Regions from separate parts of the Pantoea sp. Ae19-2 genome, predicted to be linked through region 1. Evidence: predicted binding sites of a transcription regulator. Region 1 holds the regulator's gene; the other holds the start of a gene.
The links. Region 1 encodes ArgR, which controls arginine synthesis, uptake and breakdown. Its sites were predicted from a motif close to ANTGAATAAAAATACANT; they were not measured.
Positions count from the first base shown of each region.

Region 2: argC (N-acetyl-gamma-glutamyl-phosphate reductase) is a predicted target of ArgR. The motif match lies at 2,358-2,375, and genes of this name have one in related genera.

Region 1 covers NZ_JBCHWE010000001.1:4,389,152-4,393,557, reverse strand. The annotation lists gene mscM (miniconductance mechanosensitive channel MscM) at 1-469, shown strand, start outside; gene mdh (malate dehydrogenase) at 517-1,455, opposite strand; gene argR (transcriptional regulator ArgR) at 2,008-2,478, shown strand; gene yhcN (peroxide/acid stress response protein YhcN) at 2,973-3,236, shown strand; gene AAIE03_RS20275 (YdgH/BhsA/McbA-like domain containing protein) at 3,311-3,583, shown strand; gene yhcN (peroxide/acid stress response protein YhcN) at 3,677-3,940, shown strand; gene AAIE03_RS20265 (Rpn family recombination-promoting nuclease/putative transposase) at 4,200-4,406, opposite strand, start outside.
Region 2 covers NZ_JBCHWE010000001.1:4,078,374-4,082,779, reverse strand. The annotation lists gene AAIE03_RS18755 (argininosuccinate synthase) at 1-433, opposite strand, end outside; gene argB (acetylglutamate kinase) at 458-1,234, opposite strand; gene argC (N-acetyl-gamma-glutamyl-phosphate reductase) at 1,249-2,253, opposite strand; gene argE (acetylornithine deacetylase) at 2,422-3,570, shown strand; gene ppc (phosphoenolpyruvate carboxylase) at 3,921-4,406, shown strand, end outside.

The sequences.
Region 1 (4,406 bases):
CAATACCCGCGCCACGACAATTACAGACTGGGATCGCAAAGAGATCATCGTGCCTAATAAGGCCTTTATTACAGAACAGTTTGTTAACTGGTCGCTGTCGGACTCCGTCACGCGCGTCGTGCTGACCATACCCGCTCCCGCACAGGTAAGCAGCGAGGAGGTCACCACGTTGCTGAAGCTGGCTGCAGAACGTTGTAGCTACGTTCTGGATACACCGCCGCCGGAAGTGTTTCTGGTTGACCTGCAGCAGGGAATACAGTTATTTGAGCTACGCGTACACGCCGCTGAAATGGGCCATCGCATGCCGCTTCGCCATGAACTGCATCAGCTTATTCTGCACGGCTTTGCAGAACATGGTATCGAAATGCCTTTCCCACCCTTCCAGATGCGGGTAGAAACCTTAAGCAGAAAAACGCCTGCCGGAAATGGTGCGTCGACGACGCGGACTTTTAAATCAGGCGGATTATAAAAAAACGCCCGGTCTGACCGGGCGCTTTCCTGTTCGGGCTGCGGGGGTTATTGCTTCACAAAAGCTTCGCCCTGCGCGATATCTTTTTTCAGTGTTTCCAGCATGCCATCCAGCGCCTGCTGTTCGAACGGGCTAAGGGCACCAACAGGCTTACGCTCCGCCACGCCGTTTTTACCTAACAGCAGGGGCTGAGAGAAGAAGCGGGCATGCTCGCCATCGCCTTCCACGTAGGCACACTCCACAACGTTCGCTTCGCCGTTTAAGGCACGTACCAGCGATAAACCGAAACGGGCGGCGGCCTGCCCCATGGATAACGTTGCTGACCCCCCACCGGCTTTCGCTTCCACCACTTCTGTACCGGCGTTTTGAATACGTTTGGTGAGGTCAGCCACTTCCTGATCGCTAAAGCTGACGCCCGCAACCTGGGACAGTAATGGCAGAATAGTGACGCCTGAGTGTCCCCCCACCACGGGCACGTTCACCTCGCCAGGCTGTTTGCCTTTCAGCTCAGCGACAAAGGTATTGGCGCGAATAATGTCCAGCGTTGTCACGCCAAACAGTCGATTCTTGTCATAAACACCGTGTTTCTTCAGGACCTCGGCCGCAATCGCCACCGTCGTGTTAACCGGATTGGTGATCACCCCAATTAACGCTTTCGGCGCTGTCGTAGCAACCTGCTCAATCAAATTACGCACGATGCCGGCATTGACGTTAAACAAATCGGCCCGATCCATACCAGGCTTACGCGCTACCCCAGCAGAGATGAGCACGACATCCGCACCTTTTAAAGCCGGGGTGGCATCTTCCCCACTAAAACCCTTAACGTTAACTGCGGTAGGAATGTGGCTGAGATCGACCGCGACGCCAGGCGTGACGGGCGCGATGTCGTAGAGAGAAAGTTCTGAACCTGCGGGAAGCTGGGTTTTGAGTAGAAGTGCTAGCGCCTGGCCTATGCCACCAGCGGCACCGAGTACGGCAACTTTCATTCATAACTCCTTATTAAGGTGGGGCAGAGAAGAGCCGAAATTCCATCTGTGTCAGACCTTAATCAACTGCTCAGGTGATGACGGGTATCCGAGACTATTTTACGCGCTAATGCCCGCAGTCTCGGGATTTTAAAACTTACTTATCATCGCTATATCGTCCTCATCCTGCGTTGCAGACAACGAGCTAACCTGTTTGCCGTGTCAGGGCTACCTCAGGTAAGCGCCGACGACGGTGACGGGATTTCTCTCCAACTGTTGCGCGGGAGTTGGCCGGTATCACCTGAAATCGACAACCTTGACGTCGGCAGACAGAGAACGGCAGTGTAAATTTTTATTTTCTTACCTCATCAATAATATAACAGCTTTGCAACCTTTGCCTTTCCAGGCTGTGAGCTGGGTTTTGGTCTGAGTAAATTCTTTGCTATTATCGCCGCCCGCCATGGATACCGCCCCGTTCAATTAACAACCAATTGCATAAAAATTCATTTATATGCATAATAATGACTTTGCTGCGGTCTGTTCCGCGGTTTTTCTTACATTTGCTGGTAAATTATGCGAAACCCATCGAAACAAGACGATCTGATCAAAGCCTTCAAGGCTTTATTAAAAGAAGAAAAATTCAGTTCTCAGGGCGAAATTGTTCAGGCGCTTCAGGAAGACGGCTTTGAGAACATCAACCAGTCCAAAGTTTCCCGGATGCTGACAAAGTTTGGCGCGGTGCGGACCCGCAATGCCAAAATGGAGATGGTGTACTGTTTGCCTGCCGAGCTGGGCGTGCCGACAACAACCAGTCCATTGAAGAATCTGGTTCTGGATATTGACTACAATGATGCGCTGGTCGTGATCCATACCAGCCCTGGCGCAGCGCAGCTGATCGCTCGCCTGCTGGATTCTCTGGGTAAATCTGAGGGGATTCTGGGAACGATTGCGGGTGATGACACCATTTTTATCACGCCGGCACGCGCCTTTACCGTCAAACAACTTCACGATGCTATCCTCGTCCTGTTTGAACAAGAGCTATAGTCGTTCCCGCTAACCGGCAGCACATCGCCGGTTTATTCTGCCCGTTATCCCCCTCTTCCTTCTGTCAGCTCTCTTTCAGCCGATACGTTACTTTTCAAGGCATTACTCTTTAGCCGCGTCGTTTTCAGCACATAAAATATTGGTCATACCCTTTGCCACCTTTAACATTACGCGCTATTTTACACTGCTTTATATTCAAATACTGGCGTCATCACCCAGACCAAAACAGATAAGCAGCCAGATCAACCATGATTTTTCGCACTAAAAGTTAAAGTAACGTATCTTACTGTTTTTATGCGTAATTACCCATCTGTAGTGGCATTTTAGCCATTTTTAATAACTTTTAGTTATTAAAAAATCCCAAATGGTTAAATTGCATCAACAAAACATTATTAGGCAGGTATTAATTTCTGCCGTTATTAGTCCTATACTTAGTTTCGTGATGTGAATCACACTAATAAAAAAGAAGAACAACCAGGACGAGGACATCTTTTATGAAAACTAAATCTACCATCGCTGCCTTGAGCATTTTATCTGCCCTGTCATTCGGCGCTTCTGCAGCAGATTATATTTCTGCTTCACAAGCACAAAATCTGCAGCCTGTTGGCACGGTAAGCGTGAGCGGTGTGGCCGGCGCGCCATCCGATATCAGACAGCAACTGAGCGATAAAGCCGATCAACAAGGCGCGAAAGCTTTCCGTGTTATTGAGGCCTATAACGACGGCAACTACCACGCGACGGCTGAGCTGTACAAATAAACTCGCAGGACCTGACAGGTAACCAGCGGTCCCAATGCGACCGCTGGTTAAACATCCTTACCGGAGAATGAATCATGAAAATCCAATTAACGATTGCCGCGCTGGGCGTGGCCTCACTGCTCTCTTTTGGTGCCAATGCCGCTAGCATGGTCACAAATCAGCAGGCGCAAGACATGAATCTGCAGCCGCTAAACCAAACAATTAGCGTAAGCGGTATCAATGGCGACCAGACCAACATCCGCCAGGTACTGTCTGAGAAAGCGGATGCACAAGGTGCAGGCCATTACCGCGTGATTGAGAACAACCGTGACGATACCTTCCACGTCACCGCCGAACTGTATAAATAATTCATCTGCGGCAATGTTGCCGCCCTGACAAAATCGATGACCCGCTCTATGTATGCCATTCCGCAGGTTGTTGATTGCTATGAGGAATAAATCATGAACATCAAATCAACCATCGCAACGATGAGTCTGCTCTCCGTGATCGCTTTTGGCGCTTCAGCAGCGCAGCTCGTCACGGCCGATCAAACGCAGAATCTGCAACCTGCAGGAACCGTAAGCATCAGTGGCGTTGCGGGTTCACCTATCGACTATCGCGCCCAGCTGTCCCAGAAAGCGGATGAACAAGGCGCAAGTGCCTATAAAATTATTGAGGCTAATACCGGTGACAGCTACCACATCACCGCGCAGCTGTATAAATAGTTCCTCGTCTGACGTATGACGAACCCTTTAGCCCCGCTCGCCGGGGCTTTTTTTTGCCTGAAACGCGCGGTGAGTGAACTGTGACAGGGGGTAAGCAAAGGCAGCCTTCATCCGCCAATGTTAATCGACGGGATTCAGCGACATAAAACGACATGAGCAGAAGAAGTCTGGCTTACGCGGGGGATTAATACGCTGTCAACAGTACCGTAAATCACAGCTGTCAACAGTACCGTAAATCACAGACCTAAGGCGCAATATATCAATGGGCAATCTGCGCCAAATCATCGTCTGACAGTCCGGTCATCTCTGCGACAAGGCTGGGAGGCAAACCGTTTTGCAGCATTGTTCGCGCGATTTTTAGTGCAGCCGACCGTTCTCCCTCACTGCGGCCTTTCACCAGGCCACGTTGTTCACCAAGCTGAAGGCCCTCTTCCAGGCCCTTTTCCATCCCCTTTTCAATGCCTTT
Region 2 (4,406 bases), 310 kb from region 1:
TCAGCTGGGGTGCCAGCGCGGTATAGGTGGTTTCAAAACGTACCTGGTCATTGCCTTTACCGGTCGCACCGTGGCACAGGGCATCAGCACCGACTTTCAGCGCCAGCTCAACCTGCGCTTTAGCGATGATAGGACGCGCCATTGAGGTGCCCAGTAGGTAAGTTCCTTCATACAGCGCACCGGTCTGCAGCACCGGATAAACGTAGTCGCTGATAAACTCTTCACGCAGATCAACCACGTGGCATTCTGATGCACCCGACTGCAGCGCTTTCTTCTCAACGCCTTCCAGATCGCTACGTTCCTGGCCGATATCAGCCACAAACGCGACCACTTCACAGCCGCCATAGTTTTCTTTCAGCCAGGGAATAATGGCAGAAGTATCCAGACCACCAGAGTAAGCCAGAACGATTTTTTTGATGTTTTGCGTTTGCATTTCGTAATCCTTGAATCTGAGTCGTTAAGCGAGAATCCGGGTGCCAATGGACACACCGTTAAAAAGGTCGGGCAGTTGCTCGGCATGACGCCAGCTGGCGATATCAACCGGGCGGCCCAGCGTGCGCGCAGCATCCAGCGCTGCGTTCACTTTAACAATCATGCCATCGGTGATGATGCCCTGCGCAATCAACTGTTCAGCTTTGTCAGCCGTCATCTCTGCAATGCGCTGGCCTTTGCCATCGAGAATGCCACTGACATCCGATAACAAGACTAAATCAGCACCCAGCGTTGATGCCAGCGCCGTGGCGGCCTGATCCGCATTGACGTTCATTAACTGGCCGTCATCGGTAATGCCAATTGAGCTGACAACAGGCATATAACCCGCCGCAAGCAATGTATTGACCAACGCGGGATTACCCGGCGTGGCGTGGCCCACATGACCGAGTGCTTCATCCAGCTGCGTGACATTAACCAGGCCTGCATCGCCCAGGCAAAGGCCTACCGCGTGAATGCCATATTTTTTCGCCCAGGCCAGCAGGGTTTTGTTCGCGGTACCCGCCAGTGCGCCGGTAATAATGTCGATCTGGTCGGCAGGCGTAACGCGTAAGCCGTTCTTTTTCTGCACCGGCAGCGCCAGTTTTTTCATCAGTTCATCGACCAGACAGCCGCCGCCGTGAACGACGATCAACGGGCGCTGATGCGCGGAGCGATAGGCCAGCAGCGCGTCAAATAAACGGGCCAGCGCTTCTTCGCTGTCTAACAGCACACCGCCCAGCTTGATAATCAATGGATTGGTCATGGTTTACTCGTCCGTTAAATCAGTGACTGCGTTTCAGGGAAACCGAAACGAATATTAAGGCACTGCACCGCCTGGGAGGCCGCGCCTTTGAGCAGGTTATCTTCTGCAGCCACCACAATCAGGTGTTCGCCCTGAACGGCGAACCCGATATCGCAGTAGGGTAGCCCGACAACCGCTTTCAGAGCCGGCACGCCCTGTTCGTACACGCGTACCAGCGGCTTATCGTGGTAGGCGTTATGAAAAGCTTCAGCAACATCATCACGGCTTACGCCGGCCTTCAGGCGGCAGGTAACGGTCGCCAGAATCCCACGCGGAAAACTGCCCAGGTGCGGGGTGAAAATCACCGGCGTTCCCAGGTGCGCCACAATCTCAGGATGATGACGATGATTAAAAATACCGTAAGGTTGCAGGCTGACTTCGCAGAAGCTGGTGCCGACATTCGCTTTGCGCCCCGCCCCACTCACGCCGCTGGTGGCGTTAATTACCGGCCACTGCGCGTCATTTAGCAAACCCGCATCTAACACGGGCTTCAACGCCAGCTGGGAGGCAGTGGGATAGCAGCCCGGTACAGCCACCAGCTGTGCTTCTTTAATTTTTTCCTGCTGGAACTCAGCAAGACCGTAAACGGCTTTATCCAGCCAGTCACCGTGCTGATGCGTAAAGCCATAAAACTGGGTGTAAAAATCGCCATCGTTGACGCGAAACGCGCCTGACAGATCGAACACCACACAACCGGCTTTAAGAAATTCAGGGGCCAGGTCATGGCTGACTTCGTGGGCGGTCGCCAGAAACACCACATCCACTTTGTCTGCCCATTCGGCGGCATCACTCAACGGCTGCAGCGGCAAATCCACCACGCCTTTAAGCTGTGGATGAAGATCGGACAGGCGCTTGCCCGCATCGGGACTTTGCGCAGATACCGCCAAAGCGGTTATGTTGATATGTGGATGGCGATTAAGGAAGGTGGCAAGCTCTACGCCAGCGTAACCACTGGCACCAACGATCAGCGTATTCAACATCAGGCTGTATACCTTTATTACAGTCACACGTTCCGGGTCGCGGCCTTGCCCCGTTGCCCACGATGTCGTTTGCAGCGATTTAAGGTTCACATGCACACGACGTTAATGTATTTTTATTCACTATTAATGCATGAATATTGATACATCCTAACTCAAGGACCGTCAACAGTGAAGACAAAATTACCGCCTTTTATCGAACTATACCGCCAGTTGATCGCTACGCCGTCAATCAGCGCAACCGATGCCGCACTCGATCAGAGCAATGAAACTTTAATCAATTTACTGGCTGGCTGGTTCCGCGACCTGGGTTTTGCTGTGGAAGTACAGCCCGTACCCGGAACGCGTCATAAATTTAATATGCTGGCGCGCACCGGAAACGGCGCGGGCGGCCTGCTGCTTGCCGGGCATACCGATACCGTTCCGTTTGATGATGGTCGCTGGACTCGCGATCCCTTTACCCTGACCGAACATGACAACAAGCTGTACGGTCTGGGTACCGCCGATATGAAAGGCTTCTTTGCGTTTATTCTGGACACGCTACGTGATGTGGATGTGACAACCCTGAGTAAGCCGCTGTACATTTTGGCGACCGCCGATGAAGAAACCACGATGGCAGGGGCGAAATATTTTGCAGAGTCCACCCAGCTTCGCCCCGACTGCGCCATTATTGGCGAACCGACCTCGCTAAAGCCGGTGCGGGCGCACAAAGGCCATATATCTAATGCGATTCGTATTCAGGGACAATCGGGCCACTCCAGCGATCCCGGACGCGGCGTCAATGCCATTGAGCTAATGCATGAGTCGATTACCGAACTCATGCAGTTGCGTAACACACTCAAATCACGTTACCACCACGATGGCTTTGCCATCCCCTATCCGACCATGAACTTTGGTCATATTCACGGCGGCGATGCGGCAAACCGTATCTGTGCCTGCTGCGAATTGCATATGGATATCCGGCCCCTGCCGGGCCTCACGCTGAGCGATCTCGACGGGCTGCTAAATGAAGCACTGGCACCAGTAAGCGAACGCTGGCCGGGACGGATCACCATTGAAGAACTGCATCCACCGATTCCCGGCTACGAGTGCCCCGCTGATCATGAACTGGTTAAAGTGGTAGAAACGCTGCTGGGGATTCAGACGGAAGTGGTGAATTACTGCACTGAAGCGCCTTTCATTCAGCAACTCTGCCCAACCCTGGTACTGGGCCCAGGATCGATCAATCAGGCGCACCAGCCAGACGAGTTTATCGATACCGCATTTATTAAGCCTACCCGTGCGCTGATAAGCCAGGTTGTGCAGCATTTCTGTCACTAATTATCATTAATCGGGGCATTTCACTGAATTAACAGCAAAATGCCCCGCCATTCTGCGGGATTTGATAATAAGAATAACTTATCCCGCTTCTCCCCTATCAAATTCCATGAATTTCCAGCAGTTAGCTGCATGTTTCCTTCACTTTAAGTCAATTGACGAACGGATGATTACGTGGCTAGATAAAAGACGATGTTATACCTACGGGGCAATCATCCCACTTTATTCAGCTTGCGACAGGCAGCAACTGAAGAACCTCGGGCAGTACCGAGAGGACAACGTTGCTGGCTTTTGTGCTGCCTGAAAAGACCGGGTATAGAGGTTTATCAAGACGATAAGGGTGTCAGGGTCACATGAACGAACAATATTCCGCAATGCGAAGTAATGTCAGTATGCTCGGCAAACTGCTCGGGGATACGATTAAGGATGCGCTGGGAGAGAACATCCTGGACCAGGTGGAAACCATCCGTAAGCTGTCTAAATCATCCCGTGCTGGCAATGACACGCATCGTAAGGCGTTGCTGAATACGCTGCAGAACCTGTCAAATGACGAGTTGTTGCCCGTCGCACGTGCTTTCAGTCAGTTCCTGAACCTCACTAACGTGGCTGAGCAGTATCAAACCATTTCCCGCAGCGGCGATGGCGCGAATCATCCCGAGTTGTTAAAAAAGACCTTCGAAACGCTCAAACAAAACAATCTTAGTGAAAGTGCTATTCACGCGGCGATTGAATCCCTGTCGCTGGAACTGGTGTTGACCGCCCATCCCACAGAAATTACGCGTCGTACGCTGATTCATAAACTGGGCGAAGTTAACAGCTGTCTTGAACAGCTCGATCAC